2 regions of the Rahnella sp. P4_A8 genome follow, and region 2 is predicted to be linked to the other one. Evidence: predicted binding sites of a transcription regulator. Region 2 holds the regulator's gene; the other holds the start of a gene.

What was found. Region 2 encodes Fur, which represses iron uptake genes when iron is present. Its sites were predicted from a motif close to ATAATAATGAGAACNACTATCAA; they were not measured.
Region 1: efeU (iron uptake transporter permease EfeU) is a predicted target of Fur. The motif match lies at 2,652-2,674, and genes of this name have one in related genera.

What each region holds. Positions count from the first base shown of each region.
Region 1 covers NZ_JBFUHK010000026.1:18,012-25,070, forward strand. Annotated here, with positions in the region: gene putA (trifunctional transcriptional regulator/proline dehydrogenase/L-glutamate gamma-semialdehyde dehydrogenase) at 1-505, opposite strand, end outside; gene putP (sodium/proline symporter PutP) at 1,016-2,500, shown strand; gene efeU (iron uptake transporter permease EfeU) at 2,748-3,599, shown strand; gene efeO (iron uptake system protein EfeO) at 3,644-4,771, shown strand; gene efeB (iron uptake transporter deferrochelatase/peroxidase subunit) at 4,927-6,222, shown strand; gene AC1DUO_RS14340 (N-acetylmuramoyl-L-alanine amidase) at 6,393-7,059, shown strand, end outside.
Region 2 covers NZ_JBFUHK010000019.1:54,449-65,136, reverse strand. Annotated here, with positions in the region: gene nagB (glucosamine-6-phosphate deaminase) at 1-373, opposite strand, end outside; gene nagE (N-acetylglucosamine-specific PTS transporter subunit IIBC) at 759-2,795, shown strand; gene glnS (glutamine--tRNA ligase) at 2,988-4,658, shown strand; gene chiP (chitoporin ChiP) at 5,137-6,507, shown strand; gene chiQ (ChiQ/YbfN family lipoprotein) at 6,521-6,856, shown strand; gene fur (ferric iron uptake transcriptional regulator) at 6,985-7,440, opposite strand; gene fldA (flavodoxin FldA) at 7,753-8,280, opposite strand; gene AC1DUO_RS12335 (methyl-accepting chemotaxis protein) at 8,702-10,366, shown strand; gene ybfE (LexA regulated protein) at 10,443-10,688, opposite strand, start outside.

The DNA of each region.
Region 1 (7,059 bases), on a different contig from region 2:
GACACATCAGCGCCACGCCTTCCTGAGAAGACAGAGAGAACTCCTGCAGCAGGCTTTGCACCATACCGGCGCGGCCGTTTGCACTCTTTTGGTTCCTGAGTCTGGTGGCAATGTCAGCAGCCAGTTTCAGCGCAGCATCATTGAGCGGGGCAGGCAAACGCGCCTGTTCAAGCAGCATCGACACGGCTTCAGGTTCAGGGCGGCGATAGGCGGCAGTGATGGCAGAACGGCTGACTGACTGTGGCAGGATCTGCTCGGCGAAATCAAGGAACGGCTGATGGGCTTCCTGAACCAGTTGCACAGCGACATCTTCCATACCTTCAGGCGCAGCGCCATTCAGCGCCGGAATTTCCGGCAGCGTATCGCCATTTTCCAGTCGTTCCAGATAGGAAAATATCGCTTGTTTGATCAGCCAGTGCGGCGTGCGGTCAATTTTGTGAGCCGCTTCTTTAAGCCTGTCGCGTGTACCTTCATCCAGCTTCACGCCCATCGTCGTCATACCCATGCGCAAACACTCCATATAAAAAATTTCAGGTGAATTCGTTATTTTATGCTGAGCAATATCTTCTATGTTGCAACCTTGTGCAACCCTGTTAATGCATGAAGTATGCCTGTTGTGATTTGTCTGGCATTTTTAACAATAAAATAACGGCATGGATCTTGCCTGCATTCACCTGAGGAGAATGTCAAAGGTTGCATCAGGTGCAACTTTTGTCAGTGCAAAGTACAACCGGTATTGCGGATAACTGTGATGGAGGGTGAATTTTGTGTATTTGAAATGTTAAAAATATTGAAAAGTGGATCAGGCTAAACCAGTATCCGGCCCGACAGTAATTTTGAACAAAAACCACACAGAGTCAGTGACTACGTAAAAAATATGGAGAGTCTTGCTGCAACCTTACAGGGTTTCAGCCATCATCTCGCCCCGGCAGGTTTTTAGCGGCACTTCTGGTGGAGTGCTTCAGGACAGACAGCTGCCGGACAACATCGCAAAAAATAAGAAGTGGAGAATGGAATGACAATGAACACACCGATGCTGGTGACGTTTTGTGTTTATATTTTCGGGATGATTTTTATTGGGCTCATCGCGTATCTACGAACCAAAAACTTTGATGATTATATTCTGGGCGGACGCAGTTTAGGCAGCGTGGTGACGGCGCTTTCAGCCGGTGCTTCTGACATGAGCGGCTGGCTGTRAATGGGATTACCGGGGGCGATTTTTATTTCCGGGATTTCGGAAAGCTGGATCGCCATTGGCCTGACCATCGGCGCGTACCTGAACTGGAAACTGGTGGCAGGACGGCTGCGTGTGCACACTGAAGCCAACAATAATGCGCTGACACTGCCGGATTACTTTACCCATCGTTTTGAAGATTCCAGCAAGCTGCTGCGCATTATCTCCGCGATTGTGATTTTGGTGTTCTTCACCATTTATTGTGCCTCCGGCATCGTGGCCGGTGCGCGTCTGTTTGAAAGCACCTTCGGCATGACGTACCAGACTGCACTTTGGGCTGGTGCAGCGGCGACCATCATTTATACCTTTATCGGCGGTTTTCTGGCAGTCAGCTGGACTGATACCGTGCAGGCCAGCCTGATGATTTTCGCGCTGATCCTGACACCGGTTATCGTCATCCTCGCAGTGGGCGGTATTGATACCTCGATGATGGTAATCAATGCCAAAAACCCTGAATACACCGATATGTTCAAGGGCATGAATCTGGTGGCGATTTTGTCATTGCTGGGCTGGGGGCTGGGCTATTTTGGTCAGCCGCATATTCTGGCGCGCTTCATGGCGGCTGATTCTCACCGAACTATCCGCAGCGCGCGCCGTATCAGCATGACATGGATGATTTTGTGTCTGGCGGGCACCATCGCCGTAGGATTCTTCGGGATTGCGTACTTCAGCAATAATCCGGGCGAAGCGGGCAACGTGACGCAAAACGGTGAGCGCGTGTTCATCGAGCTGACGAAAATTCTGTTTAATCCCTGGATTGCCGGTATTTTGCTGTCCGCTATTCTGGCGGCGGTGATGAGTACCCTGAGCTGTCAGTTGCTGGTGTGTTCAAGCGCCATTACCGAAGATTTGTATAAAGCTTTCCTGCGCAAAGGCGCAAGCCAGCGCGAACTGGTGTGGGTAGGGCGTGCGATGGTGCTGGTTGTGGCGCTGGTCGCGATTGCGCTGGCCGCCAATCCGGAAAACCGTGTTCTCGGTTTAGTCAGTTATGCATGGGCCGGTTTTGGCGCAGCATTCGGACCGGTGATCCTGATTTCCGTGATGTGGAAACGTATGACGCGTAACGGTGCACTGGCAGGCATGATCGTCGGTGCCGTGACAGTGATCCTGTGGAAACAATACGGCTGGGCCGAACTGTATGAAATCATTCCCGGCTTTATTTTCGCGTCACTGGCTATCTGGATTGTCAGCCTGGCGGGGCGTAAACCTTCCGCCGCCGTGGAACAGCGCTTCACTGTTGCGGAAGCGGAATATAATACTATTTAACGGTTTTTTACTTTTATGACACTCAGACCGGGGGCATTCAGCCCCCGGTTTTCAGCATTTTCCGCCAGATAAACCCCCTGACCTGATTTTTCCTGTCTATTTACCGATCACGCTTCAAAAAAAGGATCGGTTACCTCTTGTATTTCTTTTGGCAAGAATGATAATCACTATCGTTTCTTTTTACTTTTCTTTACAGAGACCTTACACATTCTGTTGTTCGTCAGAATTCAGGGCTCGGGAGCTCGTCATGTTCGTTCCGTTTCTCATTATGTTTCGCGAAGGGCTGGAAGCTGCACTGATCGTCAGCCTGATTGCCAGCTATCTCAAACGGACGCAACGCGGGCAGTGGCTCGGTGTGGTCTGGATTGGCGTTTTCATCGCTGCCGCACTCTGTCTGGCGCTCGGTCTTTTCATCAATGCCACGACCGGTGAGTTTCCACAAAAACAGCAGGAGCTGTTTGAAGGTATCGTCGCCGTCGTTGCGGTGTGCATCCTGACTTATATGGTGTTCTGGATGCGCAAAGTGTCGCGTTCTATCAAAGTGCATCTGGAAGGGGCGATTGATCATGCGCTGAATTCCGGCCGCGGTCAGGGCTGGGCACTGGTCGCGATGGTGTTTTTTGCGGTAGCGCGTGAAGGTCTGGAATCGGTGTTTTTCCTGCTGGCGGCCTTCCAGCAGGACGTCGGCATCGAAGCGCCGATCGGCGCAGTGCTCGGGCTTGGCGCGGCCATCGTGTTGGGTTTCCTGATTTATTACGGCGGGGTGAAGCTGCATCTGGCGAAGTTCTTCAAATGGACCAGCCTGTTCATTCTGTTTGTCGCCGCCGGGCTGGCTGCGGGGGCTATTCGCGCTTTCCACGAAGCCGGATTGTGGAACCGTATGCAGGATATTGCTTTTGATCTGAGCGGCACATTATCCACGCACTCTTTATTCGGCACGTTGCTGGAAGGGATGTTTGGCTATCAGGAAGCCCCGACGGTCAGTGAGGTCGCGGTGTACTTCCTGTATCTGATCCCTGCGCTGTTCCTGTTCTTTATGCCACAAGGTAAATCGCCTGTGGCCGCGCCGGCCTCTGCCGGGCAAAAAACACGACGTTGATCCTTAAACCTTTCCATCATCTTGCCTTTGTCACGGAGTTGTACATGACACATTTTCGCCGTAAAGCTTTACAGATTGCACTGTTATCCCTGCCGGCTTTTGCGCTGAGCGCCAACGTGCTGGCTGCTGATGTTCGTCAGGTCAAAATTGCTGTTAACGACAAACAATGTGAACCGATGGCGCTGACCGTGCCCGCCGGTAAAACCCAGTTTGTTATCCATAACAACAGTCAGAAAAACCTGGAATGGGAAATTTTGAAAGGCGTGATGGTGGTGGAAGAACGTGAAAACGTGGCACCGGGTTTCACGCAAAAAATGACGGCTAACCTTGAACCGGGCGAATACGACATGACCTGTGGCTTGCTGAGCAATCCGAAAGGCAAACTGACTGTCACCGCCGAGGGGACAGCCGCTTCCGGTAAGCCTGACGCCATGGCGCTGGTTGGCCCGATTGCGGAATACAAAGTCTATGTGACGCAGCAGGTCGCTGAACTGGTGGCGCATACCAAAGCCTTTACCGACGCAGTGAAGAAGGGTGATCTGGCGAAAGCACAATCCCTTTACGCGTCAACCCGTGTTTACTATGAGCGCATCGAACCGATTGCCGAACTGTTCTCTGATCTGGACGGCAGCATCGACGCCCGTGAAGATGATTTCGAGAAAAAAGCCGAAGATCCTAACTTCACCGGTTTCCACCGTCTGGAGAAAATTCTCTTCGCGGACAAAACCACCAAAGGCACCGAACCCTTTGCTGACAAGCTTTATACCGATACCGTTGATTTGCAAAAACGTATCGCAGACCTGACTTTCCCGCCTAGCAAAGTGGTCGGCGGCGCGGCGGGCCTGATTGAAGAAGTGGCCGCCAGTAAAATCAGCGGCGAAGAAGACCGTTACAGCCGCACTGACCTGTGGGATTTCCGTGCCAACCTTGATGGCGCACAAAAAATCGTCAATCTGCTGCGTCCGTTACTGGTCAAAGCCGATAAACCGTTGCTGGATAAAATCGACGCTAACTTCAAAACCGTCGATGCGCTGCTGGATAAATACAAAACCAAAGACGGTTACGAGAATTATGAAAAACTGTCTGATGCAGACCGTAACGCAATGAAAGGGCCGATCACCACGCTGGCAGAAGACTTGTCCAAACTGCGCGGTGTGCTTGGTTTAGATTAAACTCCTTAGCACCCTCCCCTGCGAAGGGGAGGGTGGGGTGGGGTATTAAAGAAAAATCCAGCAGCCGAAGTATGCATAACCCCCTGTTTTATCATTAAAACCCCCTCCCAACCTCCCCCTTCGCAGGGGGAGGAGCGTTATAACGAGGCATAGCAATGAGTCACAAAAACGATAATCAGAACGACGTTTCTTCTTCCCGCCGTAGTTTACTGAAAGGTGTGGGATTGTTAGGCGGGGCATTTGCCCTGGGCGGCGCTGCCACGGCGCAGGCTGAGAAAACACCCGGCGCAAAAAAAAAGTACACGCCAGGCACGGTTTCCCCGGACGAACGCTGGGGCAGGCAACCTTATTACGGCGAGCATCAGGCAGGGATTTTAACGCCACAACAGGCGTCGATGATGCTGGTTTCCTTTGACGTGCTGGCCACCAACAAAGCCGATCTGGAGCGTCTTTTCCGTCTCCTTGATTCACGGTTTGCCTTCCTGACCAAGGGTGGCACCGCACCTTCAATGGATCCGAAATTCCCGCCGATGGATTCCGGCGTGATGGGGGCAGAAATCTACCCGGATAACCTGACCATGACGCTGTCGGTGGGGGATTCCCTGTTCGATGAACGCTTTGGATTAGCGCCGCATAAGCCGCTGAAATTGCAGCGCATGACGCGTTTCCCGAATGATTCACTGGATGCCACACTCTGTCACGGTGACCTGTCACTGCAAATCTGTGCCAACAACAACGATACGGTGGTGCATGCGTTGCGTGACATCATCAAGTACACACCGGATTTACTCAGTGTGCGCTGGCGTCGTGACGGCTTTATTTCGTCCCACGCAGCGCGCAGTCAGGGCAAAGAAACGCCGATTAACCTGCTGGGCTTTAAAGACGGCACGGCGAATCCTGACTCGAAAGACACACCACTGATGGATAAAACCGTCTGGGTCACCGCCGGTCAGGGCGAACCGGCGTGGACGCTTGGCGGCAGTTATCAGGCCACACGTCTGATCCCGTTCAAGGTGGAATCCTGGGACCGCACGCCGTTGCAGGAGCAGCAGTCTATTTTCGGGCGTAACAAAGCCACCGGCGCACCTTTGGGGATGGAAAAAGAGCACGATGTGCCGGATTACGAAAAAGACCCGGAAGGTAAGACCATCCGCCTTGATTCGCATATCCGTCTGGCGAATCCGCGTACCAAAGCCACCGATGAAAACCTGATGCTGCGCCGTGGCTACAGCTATTCGCTTGGCGTGACCCATTCCGGGCAACTGGAAATGGGGCTGATTTTTGTCTGTTATCAGCATGACCTGGAAAAAGGTTTCCTGACCGTGCAGAAACGCCTGAACGGCGAAGCGCTTGAAGAGTATATCCGTCCGAATGGCGGCGGCTTTTTCTTCACGCTGCCGGGGAATAAAGATGAAAGCCACTATCTCGGTCAATCGTTAATCGAAGCGTAATTTAATGCCTCCCCCTGCGAAGGGGGAGAAGCTCAATCCAGAAATCCTTTTTACGCTTCGTTACGCAATTCACCGCCTGTTAATACTCCGCTGTATCCCAAAAAATCTCAGCAATGTCATGATGATAAATCGTCAAACTGATTTATTACGATGCCTGCTCCGAGACTGTTATGACCATCAACCATGCCCGCAGAAAATTACTGATCTTTGGCATCGGACTTTCCCTGACGGCACCACGCCTGTATGCCGCCCAAAAAGCCGTGCGCATTACCATGACATCAGACGCCAGTCAGATTTACCTGACGTTACCGGCAGCGGATAAATACAGCCGGGTGTTTATGCTCAGTGCGCCGGAAAGAGTGGTGATTGATATGCCGATGGCGTCATTTCCACCGGAACTGGAGCATGCGCTGACGGTGGTCAGGCAGAAATTTTCGTGGATAAAAGAGGGGAGGATTGCTCACTTCAGCCCGCAAGTGGCGCGCATTGTGTTGCAGGTAAACGGTAAACCGAAGATTACGCGCAGCACGGAAAACGGTGTGCTGAACGTGACGATATCCGGAGAAAGCCCTGACGCCGAGATTTTGCCCGTCACCACCGCTGCACCTCGGGCAGAGAAACCGCTGCTGGTGATGATTGATCCGGGGCATGGCGGAAAGGATCCGGGCGCGATCGGCAACGAAGGCACCTATGAAAAACACGTGGTGCTGCACATCGCCAAACGACTGCAAACCTTGCTTGATCAACAGCACGGTATTCAGGCGGTGCTGACGCGCCAGGATGACGTATTTATTCCGCTGTATCACCGCGTCAGCCTGGCGCATCAGCATGAGGCAG
Region 2 (10,688 bases):
TTTTCGCTTCGTACTGGCGGCATTCTTCGTTGACGTCTGGTGCATTACCATTCAGCAGATTGATGTTTTCGCGTGGAATATCAACGTGGTCAAAGAAGTTTTTGTACATAAACGTATGGTAGCTCTCAGGGTGTTCCTGCGGCAGACCGACATATTCGTCCATGTTGAAGGTCACTACGTTCTTAAAGCTAACCTGGCCTGCTTTATGCATGGCGATTAAATGTTTGTAAGCTTCGAGCGGCGTACCACCGGTTGGTAAGCCCAGAACAAAAGGGCGGTCAGCAGTGGGTTTAAATGCGTTGATGCGTTCAACAATATGACGTGCAGCCCATTTGCCAACTTCAGTGGGGGTGTTTAATGGAATAAGTCTCATCAGATACCTCTTAGTTTCAGAATATTGAATATAATGTGTCTGTCCTCCGCAGAAGTGCTAGCGCGGGACAATAAGTCAGAAAGCAGTTTTGGGTTCAGGGCGGTCTTGTTAAGCGTAAACCACCGCAACGGTTTATGACTGGCACAATACCGTCTGGATTTTTTTAATGATAAAATAAGTTTGGTGTATTGACCAGTGAAATGGCATGTTATGACCTCTTTTTGGTGACAAATCTCACAAAAAGAGAGGTTTTAATTTGCGATACGAAATAATATTTTTACACTCGCAATTGCAGTTGGTTAAATCGGAACGGTAAATGTAAAAGGTAGTAAACATACTAATTAAACTACTTTGGTGATTCGCTTACGGGCGAGTAGGGGGAATGTTGAATATACTGAGTTATTTACAAAAGATTGGCCGGGCATTAATGGTGCCCGTTGCTACGTTGCCAGCCGCCGCAATCCTCATGGGCGTCGGTTACTGGATCGACCCTGTGGGTTGGGGGGGAGACAATGCGCTGGCGGCATTTTTCATTAAATCTGGCTCCGCCATTATTGAAAACATGTCCGTACTGTTTGCGATCGGTGTGGCGTATGGCATGTCCAAAGACAAAGACGGTGCAGCTGCACTGACGGGTTTTGTCGGTTTCCTGGTGCTGACCACGCTGTGTTCGCCTGCAGCCGTGTCCATGATTCAGAAGATCCCGTTAGACCAGGTGCCGGCGGCATTTGGTAAAATCAATAACCAGTTTGTCGGTATCTTAGTCGGTATCATTTCTGCTGAGTTGTACAACCGTTTCAGCCACGTCGAGTTGCCGAAAGCGCTGTCATTCTTCAGTGGTCGTCGTCTGGTTCCTATCCTGACTTCTTTCCTGATGATCATCGTTGCCTTCATCCTGATGTATGTATGGCCTCTGATTTTCAACGGTCTGGTGACCTTCGGTGAGCATATCCAGCAACTGGGTTCTGCCGGTGCCGGTATCTATGCCTTCTTCAACCGTTTACTGATCCCGGTCGGTCTGCATCATGCACTGAACTCCGTGTTCTGGTTTGATGTTGCAGGTATTAACGATATCCCTAACTTCCTCGGTGGTCAGGAATCTATCCAGTCAGGTAAAGCGGTGGTGGGTATCACCGGTCGTTATCAGGCAGGTTTCTTCCCGATCATGATGTTTGGTCTTCCGGGCGCGGCACTGGCGATTTACCACTGCGCACGTCCTGAAAACAAAGCAAAAGTTGCTGGTATCATGCTGGCTGCTGCTTTCGCTTCCTTCTTTACCGGTATCACCGAACCGCTGGAATTCTCCTTCATGTTCGTTGCGCCGGTGTTGTATGTGATTCACGCCGTACTGACCGGTATTTCGGTCTTCATCGCAGCAAGCATGCACTGGATTGCCGGTTTCGGCTTCAGCGCAGGTTTGGTGGATATGGTGCTGTCTTCCCGTAACCCGCTGGCGACTCACTGGTACATGCTGATCCCTCAGGGTCTGGTGTTCTTCGTGATTTACTACGTGGTGTTCCGTTTCACCATCCAGAAATTCAACCTGCTGACCCCGGGACGTGAACTGGCAGTGGCCGGTGACGAAGCGGACGGTTACGACGTTGATGTGGAATCTGCTGGCAACAAAGGTGACGAAACCGTTGCTCTGGCACGTCGTTATATCAGTGCCATCGGCGGTTCAGAAAACCTGACCGGCATTGATGCCTGTATCACCCGTCTGCGCCTGAACGTGAAAGACTCCGCACTGGTCAACGACGGACTGGCGAAACGTCTGGGCGCTTCAGGAGTTATCCGTCTGAATAAACAAAGCGTGCAGGTGATTGTCGGTACCCGTGCCGAAATCATTGCCGGTGCGATGCGTACCGCACTGAATGCAGGCCCGATTGCTGCGGCTACCGTGACTCCGGCTGCGCCACTGTCTGAAATCAAACCTCAGGCAGTGCCAAACAGCGTGAAAACGGTAGTGGAAACCTTAGTGTCTCCGGTTACCGGTGACATTGTGGCGCTGGATCAGGTGCCTGATGAAGCCTTTGCCAGCAAAGCGGTGGGTGATGGTGTTGCCATCCGTCCTACCGATAAAATCGTTGTGTCGCCGGCTGCGGGCACGGTGGTGAAAATCTTCAATACCAATCATGCGTTCTGCCTGGAAACGACTTCCGGTGCTGAAATCGTGGTGCATATGGGGATTGATACTGTTGCACTGAACGGCCAGGGCTTTACCCGCCTGGTTGAAGAAGGGGCAACAGTCACTGCCGGTCAGCCTGTACTGGAACTGGATCTGGATTATCTGAATGCCAATGCGCGCTCAATGATCAGCCCGGTAGTCGTCAGCAATATTGATGATTATACCGGTGTGACGTCACTGGCCAGCGGTTCAGTGGTTGCCGGTCAAACGAAACTGTTCGATATCCAGGGCAAATAACCCTGCGGATGATGTAACAGGTCGACGTAGTGGCAGCGGGAAGAGAGCGATCTCTTCCCGCTTTTTATTGTCTGAGGACAGAGGCACCAGAGATAACCACGATTTAATGCAACTAACGGTTGTTTCCCGGCGTGGCTTGTTGGAACATAAGCGGTTATCCGTAGAGTCAATGTTGCGTAGAGGAATTGCACAATGAGTGAGGCTGAAGCCCGCCCAACAAATTTTATCCGTCAGATTATTGATGAAGATCTGGCGACCGGGAAACACAATACCGTTCACACCCGTTTCCCACCTGAGCCTAATGGTTATCTGCACATCGGTCATGCGAAATCTATCTGCCTGAATTTCGGCATCGCGCAAGACTATCAGGGCCAGTGTAATCTGCGTTTTGACGATACCAACCCGGCAAAAGAAGACATCGAATTCGTTGAGTCAATCAAACGCGACGTCCAGTGGTTAGGTTTCGACTGGAGCGGCGATATTCATTACTCCTCGGACTATTTTGATCAACTGCATGCTTATGCGCTTGAACTGATCAACAAAGGTCTGGCGTATGTTGATGAACTGTCTCCTGACCAGATCCGTGAATATCGCGGCTCCCTGACGTCGCCGGGTAAAAACAGCCCGTACCGCGATCGCACCGTGGAAGAGAACATTGCGTTATTTGAAAAAATGCGTAACGGTGAGTTCGCCGAAGGCGCTGCGTGTCTGCGTGCAAAAATCGATATGGCCTCGCCATTCTTTGTCATGCGTGATCCGGTTCTGTACCGTATTAAATTCGCAGAACATCACCAGACCGGTAAAAAATGGTGCATCTATCCGATGTACGATTTCACCCACTGCATTTCCGATGCGCTGGAAGGGATTACCCATTCGCTGTGTACGCTGGAATTCCAGGATAACCGTCGTCTGTACGACTGGGTTCTGGATAATATTTCTATTCCATGCCACCCGCGTCAGTACGAATTCTCCCGTCTGAATCTCGAATACTCCATCATGTCCAAGCGCAAGCTGAACCTGCTGGTGACCGAGAAGATTGTTGAAGGCTGGGATGACCCGCGCATGCCGACCGTTTCAGGTCTGCGTCGCCGGGGCTATACCGCGGCATCTATCCGTGAATTCTGCCGTCGTATCGGCGTTACCAAGCAGGATAACAACGTTGAAATGATGGCGCTGGAATCTTGCATCCGTGACGATCTCAACGAGAACGCACCGCGCGCCATGGCGGTTATCAATCCGGTTAAAGTGATCATTGAAAACTTTACCGGTGATGATGTGCAGATGGTGAAGATGCCGAATCATCCGGGCAAACCGGAAATGGGCACCCGCGAAGTGCCGTTTACCCGTGAGATTTACATCGATCAGGCTGATTTCCGCGAAGAAGCCAACAAGCAGTACAAGCGTCTGGTGTTGGGCAAAGAAGTGCGCCTGCGTAATGCGTATGTGATCAAAGCAGAACGTATCGAGAAAGACGAGGAAGGGAATATCACCACTATCTTCTGTTCTTACGATATCGACACGCTGAGCAAAGATCCTGCCGATGGCCGCAAGGTGAAAGGCGTGATCCACTGGGTGTCCGCGTCTGAAGGCAAACCGGCTGAGTTCCGCCTGTATGACCGTCTGTTCAGCGTCGCAAACCCGGGCCAGGCGGAAGACTTCCTGACCACCATCAACCCGGATTCCCTGGTGATTTCCCACGGTTTCGTGGAGCCATCACTGGTGGCTGCACAGGCTGAAATCAGCCTGCAGTTTGAGCGTGAAGGTTACTTCTGTGCCGACAACCGCTACTCAAGTGCTGAACATCTGGTGTTTAACCGTACCGTTGGCCTGCGTGATACCTGGGAAAGCAAACCCGTCGCGTAAGCCCTCAGTATGAGGTAATAAAAACGCAGTTCAGGCTGCGTTTTTTTTCGCCTGTTATTCTTGTCAGAGATGCCTTTTGTTTTTCGTCGCGAATTAATGTATTTCCTATGCTTACTTTTAAAACGTTGTGCCACAGCCGTTCATATTGCTGAAACGTTTAAACTGTAAGATGATTTTGTTTAATCGTATGTTTTAATTATATATTATTATAGTCCATTGCTTTAATCCTTTCCTGCATACCTCTGTAATGCTTTTTCATCTTTATGTGCACTTTGTCATATTTCGATAATTAATGATTAATTACTCATTGATAATTCGCGTCGCGAAAAATACTCTTGATGTTGATTTAACCGGTTACGCCTCTGGCGACCGCTTTTTATACCCGTTTGGGTTTTGCTCGTTTTTTTAGTCAACATGAGGAATCTCTATGCACAAGCACCGTAACAGGGGCAGGGGATCGGCTTACCTGAAACCTGCCATGTATTCTCTCGCCGGCACCTTACTGGGTGGCGGAATGATGTTTTCACAAGGGACCAAAGCAGCCGGTTTTATTGATGATTCCACACTGACCGGCGGTGTGTACTACTGGCAGCGTGAACGTGACCGCAAGGACATGGATCCGGCGAGTGACCACTACAAAGACTATACAACCAACCTTTCGCATTCTACCGCTAACCTGAACCTCGATTTTTCTTCCGGCTATGCCTGGGACATGTTTGGTATTGATATCGCAGCCTTTACGGCGATTGAAATGGCCGAGAGCAGCGAGAGCGGCCATCCCAACGAAATCGCCTTTTCTAACAGCAACCGCGCCTACGACGAAGATTACTCCGGGGATAAAAGTGGGGTCAGTCTTTATAAGGCAGCCGGTAAATTCAAATATGGCGGATTCTGGGGGCACGCAGGGTATATTCAGCCTACCGGACAGACGCTGATCGCACCGCACTGGAGCTTTATGCCGGGTACGTATCGCGGTGCGGAAGCCGGTTATAAACACGATTTCGGTGACCCGGGTGAACTGAGTTTCTCCTATATGTGGGCTGATGAATATAAATCGCCGTGGCATCTGGAAATGGATGATTTCCGCCAGAATGACAAGAAAACCGGCGTTTCTTATATTCATTCGCTCGGTGCGAAATATGATTTTAAAAATGACTTCGTACTGGAAGGCGCATTTGGCCAGGCTGAAAGTTATGTCGATCAGTACTTTGCTAAGGCCTCGTACAAAATGGATCTGCTGGGCAATCCGCTGACCACCAGCTATCAGTTCTATGGTGCAGAAGACCGCATCAGTGACAAGAATGATCCGAACAGTCTGTATGACGGTCTGGCATGGTTGCAGGCACTGACCTTTGGCTATACCACCGGGCAGTTTAACTGGCGTCTGGAAGGGACGATGGTGAAAGCGGAAGGGAATCAGGGCTACTTCCTGCAGCGCATGACCCCGACTTATTCTTCCTCAAACGGCCGTCTTGATGTGTGGTGGGACAACCGCTCGGACTTCAACGCCAACGGTGAAAAAGCAGTATATGCCGGCGTGCTTTATGATCTGGCGAAATGGGACCTGCCGGGGTTCGCGGTCGGTGGTTCGTACGTCTATGCGTGGGATGCCAAACCGAGCACCAACGCCGCTTATGACCAGAGCCAGCGTCTGAAAGAAAGCGCATGGAGCCTGGATGCGCTGTACACCATTCAGGAAGGGCGCGCCAAAGGGACGTTGTTCAAACTGCATTACACCCAGTACGACAACCATTCGGACATACCGAGCTGGGGCGGCGGTTACGGCAACATTTTCCAGGATGAAAAAGACGTGAAATTCATCGTTATCGCTCCATTTACTATTTTCTGAGGTCGCTATGTCGATGAATAAATTACTGATGATCATGGTTTCGGCTGTTTTGCTGGCCGGTTGTGCACCCACCGCCGATCAGGCACAAATATCCCAAACGCGGGAAGATTACCGTGCCTGTATCAATACGTCAGAAGGCAATCCGGACAAACTGGCATCCTGCGAGGTGTTACTGAATAAACTGAAACAGGAAAAAGCCCACCAGCAATTTGCAGAACAGGAGACGGTGCGCGTGGTGGATTATCAGCGATGTCTGACGGCGCGTAAAACTGGCGACGGTCAGGCATATGCTGCTGATTGCGGGAAAATCTGGCAGGAAATAAAAACGAACAATTCACCTAAGCCGTGAATCTCAGCAGCGAAACATACCCCGGCTTGCCGGGGTTTTTTATGCCTGCTATCCGGGCTCAATCTGCGTCGATATCAGACATAAAAAAACCGCTTTTCAGCGGTTAATTTAGTCAAAGCCTGTGCAGATTACTGCGCAGGTTTATCGTTGTGCAAAGAGTCATCTTCGCGGCAATCGCCTGCTTCACAGTGGCCGTACAGATACAGGCTGTGGTTGGTGAGCTTGATACCGTGTTTCTTAGCAATCTCACGCTGACGACCTTCAATATATTCGTCACGGAATTCGATCACACGACCGCAATCCAGACAGATCAGGTGGTCGTGGTGATGTTGCTGGGTCAGTTCGAATACGGACTTGCCGCCTTCGAAGTTATGACGGGTGACAATACCGGCGTCGTCAAACTGGTTCAGAACGCGGTAAACCGTCGCCAGGCCAATTTCTTCACCCATATCAATCAGTTGCTTGTAAAGATCTTCCGCACTAACGTGATGACCTTCCGGCGCTTGCAGCACTTCCAGGATTTTGAGGCGCGGAAGCGTGACTTTTAAGCCGGCTTTCTTCAGTGCGGTGTTGTTGTCAGTCATGCGGATTCAGTCCTGTTACTATGTGCTAATCAAGTTGAGGCATGCAGCCTGTGGCATCGGCGGCACAAAATTATTCGTTTAGTCTCTTCGTTTAACGCAATGTGCCAATTCTCGTCAACGACAGCCTGTTAATAAAGATCACAAATTGCCGGTCACATTTGGAATGCAACGACTTGATCAATAGAAAAAACAGAGGAACTCAGTGTACCTTGATACGACCGAAAGTTACAATTTTGTAGCAGTTAAATTGTTAATTTCAGTAATAGTTTGGCCCTTCAATTGTAGAATAAATCCTCAGGGCCAACAGGGTTTTTAGCCAATAATTTCAGAAAGGCTAAGTTCTTCTGTGATCTGTTTCACCCAGGCATCAACACGTTCGCTGGTCAGTTCGGGCTGACGATCTTCGTCAATTGCCAGTCCTATGAAGTGCTTATCATCCGCCAGGCCTTTAGATGCTTCAAAGTGGTAACCTTCGGTAGGCCAATGTCCGACAATCACTGCGCCGCGTGGCTCAATGATATCGCGCACGGTGCCCAGCGCATCGCAGAAATATTCGGCGTAGTCTTCCTGGTCACCGCAACCAAACAGTGCCACCAGCTTACCTTCGAAATCTATCTCTTCCAGCGTTGGGAAAAAGTCGTCCCAGTCACACTGCGCTTCACCGTAATACCAGGTTGGAATGCCGATAAGCAAAATATCGAATTTTTCCAGATCCTCTTTGCTGCTCTTCGCAATGTCATGCACCTCTGCAACATCTTTACCCAATTGCTTCTGGATCATTTTTGCGATGTTTTCGGTGTTACCTGTATCGGATCCAAAGAAGATACCTACAACGGCCATAAGATTACCTAACCTCTTGTTCTCAATGAAGTGCTCTGCAACGCAGGCAATAATAATGCAGATGATAGCAAACTCGTGCGGCGGAGAATATGCTTCTGCTCGCCTTCTTAACTGGGAAATAAGTTTATCGGGCAATATTTTTAAGTGTTATCGCCTTTGTGTGCTTTCACCTGCGGCGAATTAACCTCAGGGTTAATGAGGTCAAAAGCAAGTTTGAGAAATAAGTCGTCACAATACTAAATTTCGAGAACATTCCGCCGATAGATGATTCGGGAGCAATCTCAACATAATAAAGAAATCGATGCCCGGAGAGGTGTTCAAACATGTCCTGGGGCACTTGCCTGCTGGTTACCTGTCTTGATTCTCCGCATCCCCGTCAATCCTCAGGCCAGAAACAGACATGTTTCGAGAGAGGCATATCGTGCAGTTTTTAAAAAATATCACCATCAGGGCCGCTTTATTAACCATTCTTGGCATCTTTTGCGTCATGTGGGCAGGTGTTTCCCTTTACACCGTCACCTCACTGGACACACTGACCCAAAATACCAAAAATAGTACCGAGCTGGTCAACAATATGGCGCTGATCAATAAAGGAAATGATCAGTATTTTCGTACCGTGACGCGCCTGAGCCGCGCCGTGGCACAGCTTCAGGCCGATCCGTCAAAAGGTCCGGAAATTTTTGATACCGCCAAACAATCACTCAGCGGGCTGACGCAGGCACTGGCCAGTTTTAAAGCGGCACCGCATCCGGGGCTGGAAGATTCCTCCGTGCAGGAATTGATCACCAGTTGGGAAAATCTGATCACGCAGGGCGTCACGCCATTGTTCGACGCAGCCCGCAGCAAAAATACGGAGTCCTATAACCAGCTAGCCAATTCCACCGTACCTGCACTGAGCCGCAGCTTTGGCTCATCGATGGAGAAAGTCAGCGGTCAGATCGCTGTCGATTTTGATGCGGCACAACGGCAATCCACCCATCTGACGTCATTTAGCAAAGTGATTCTGCTGACGGCATTTGGTATCGGGCTGGTGATTTTATTGCTGACTGACCGTTATCTGGTGATGGCGCTGGTGAAGCCGCTGGATAAAATCCGCGGTCACTTCGCGGTGATCGCCAGCGGCGATCTGACGTTTTATCTGGAAGAATTCGGTAAAAACTGCGCCGGTAAGCTGATTCCGTTGCTGAACGAGATGCAGTTGAGCCTGGTCAATACCGTTCAGACCATCCGCAACTGCACCAATCACATCTATCAGGGCGCGTCAGAAATTTCAGCCGGGAACAACGATTTGTCTTCCCGTACGGAAGAACAGGCGTCGGCGCTGGAAGAAACCGCTGCCAGCATGGAAGAACTGACGGCTACCGTTAAACACAATGCCGATAACGCGCATCACGCCAGCCAGCTGGTGATGGAGGCTTCCACCACCGCGCAGAAGGGCGGCAACATCGTGGCAGACGTGGTCAGCACCATGAAAGATATCTCCGGCAGCTCGAAGAAAATTGCTGAAATCACTTCTGTGATTAACAGCATCGCTTTCCAGACCAACATTCTGGCGCTGAATGCTGCCGTCGAAGCGGCACGTGCGGGCGAGCAGGGGCGCGGTTTTGCAGTGGTTGCCAGCGAAGTGCGCAATCTTGCACAACGCAGTGCGCAGGCGGCGAAAGAAATCGAGCAGCTCATCAGCGAATCGGTTTCCCGCGTCGACAGCGGTTCGAAATTGGTTGAAAACGCCGGTCAGACGATGAATGAAGTGGTGCGCTCAATTACGCATGTCACTGACATCATGGCGGAAATCGCCTCTGCATCCGATGAGCAAAGCAAAGGAATCAGTCAGGTGGCGGTTGCCGTCACAGAAATGGACAGCGTCACACAGCAGAACGCCGCGCTGGTAGAACAGGCGTCGCAGGCTGCAGTATCACTGGAAGAGCAGGCTTCATTGCTGAACAATGCCGTTGCTACGTTCAAACTTAAAGATAGCGTGACGAGCGTCGGTTCACGTCCGGGGAAGTCAATTTCCGCACCGTTATTGCGTCCGGATACCAGCATGCTTTCGGCGAAAAGTGCTGAAAACTGGGAAACGTTCTGAGCAGGAAGACGTGAATTAATATGGAATAAGTAAGAAAAAACAAACGGGTAGCCTGAGAGGGTTACCCGCTTTTCAATCAGCCTTCATGACCGTTAAGATGCGACAGCAGCATCTCTTCAATCAATTCGCTACGACTGATATTGCGTTCTTCTGCCAGCTTATTGAGCATATCAACAGCATCGGCATTCATTTTCAGCTCCACACGACGCAGGCCGCTCGCTTTATCGCGGCGTAACTGGTTGCGCTTATTGATCCTGAGCTGTTCATCACGGGATAGCGGATTTGTTTTTGGACGCCCCGGACGACGGTCATCTGCGAACAG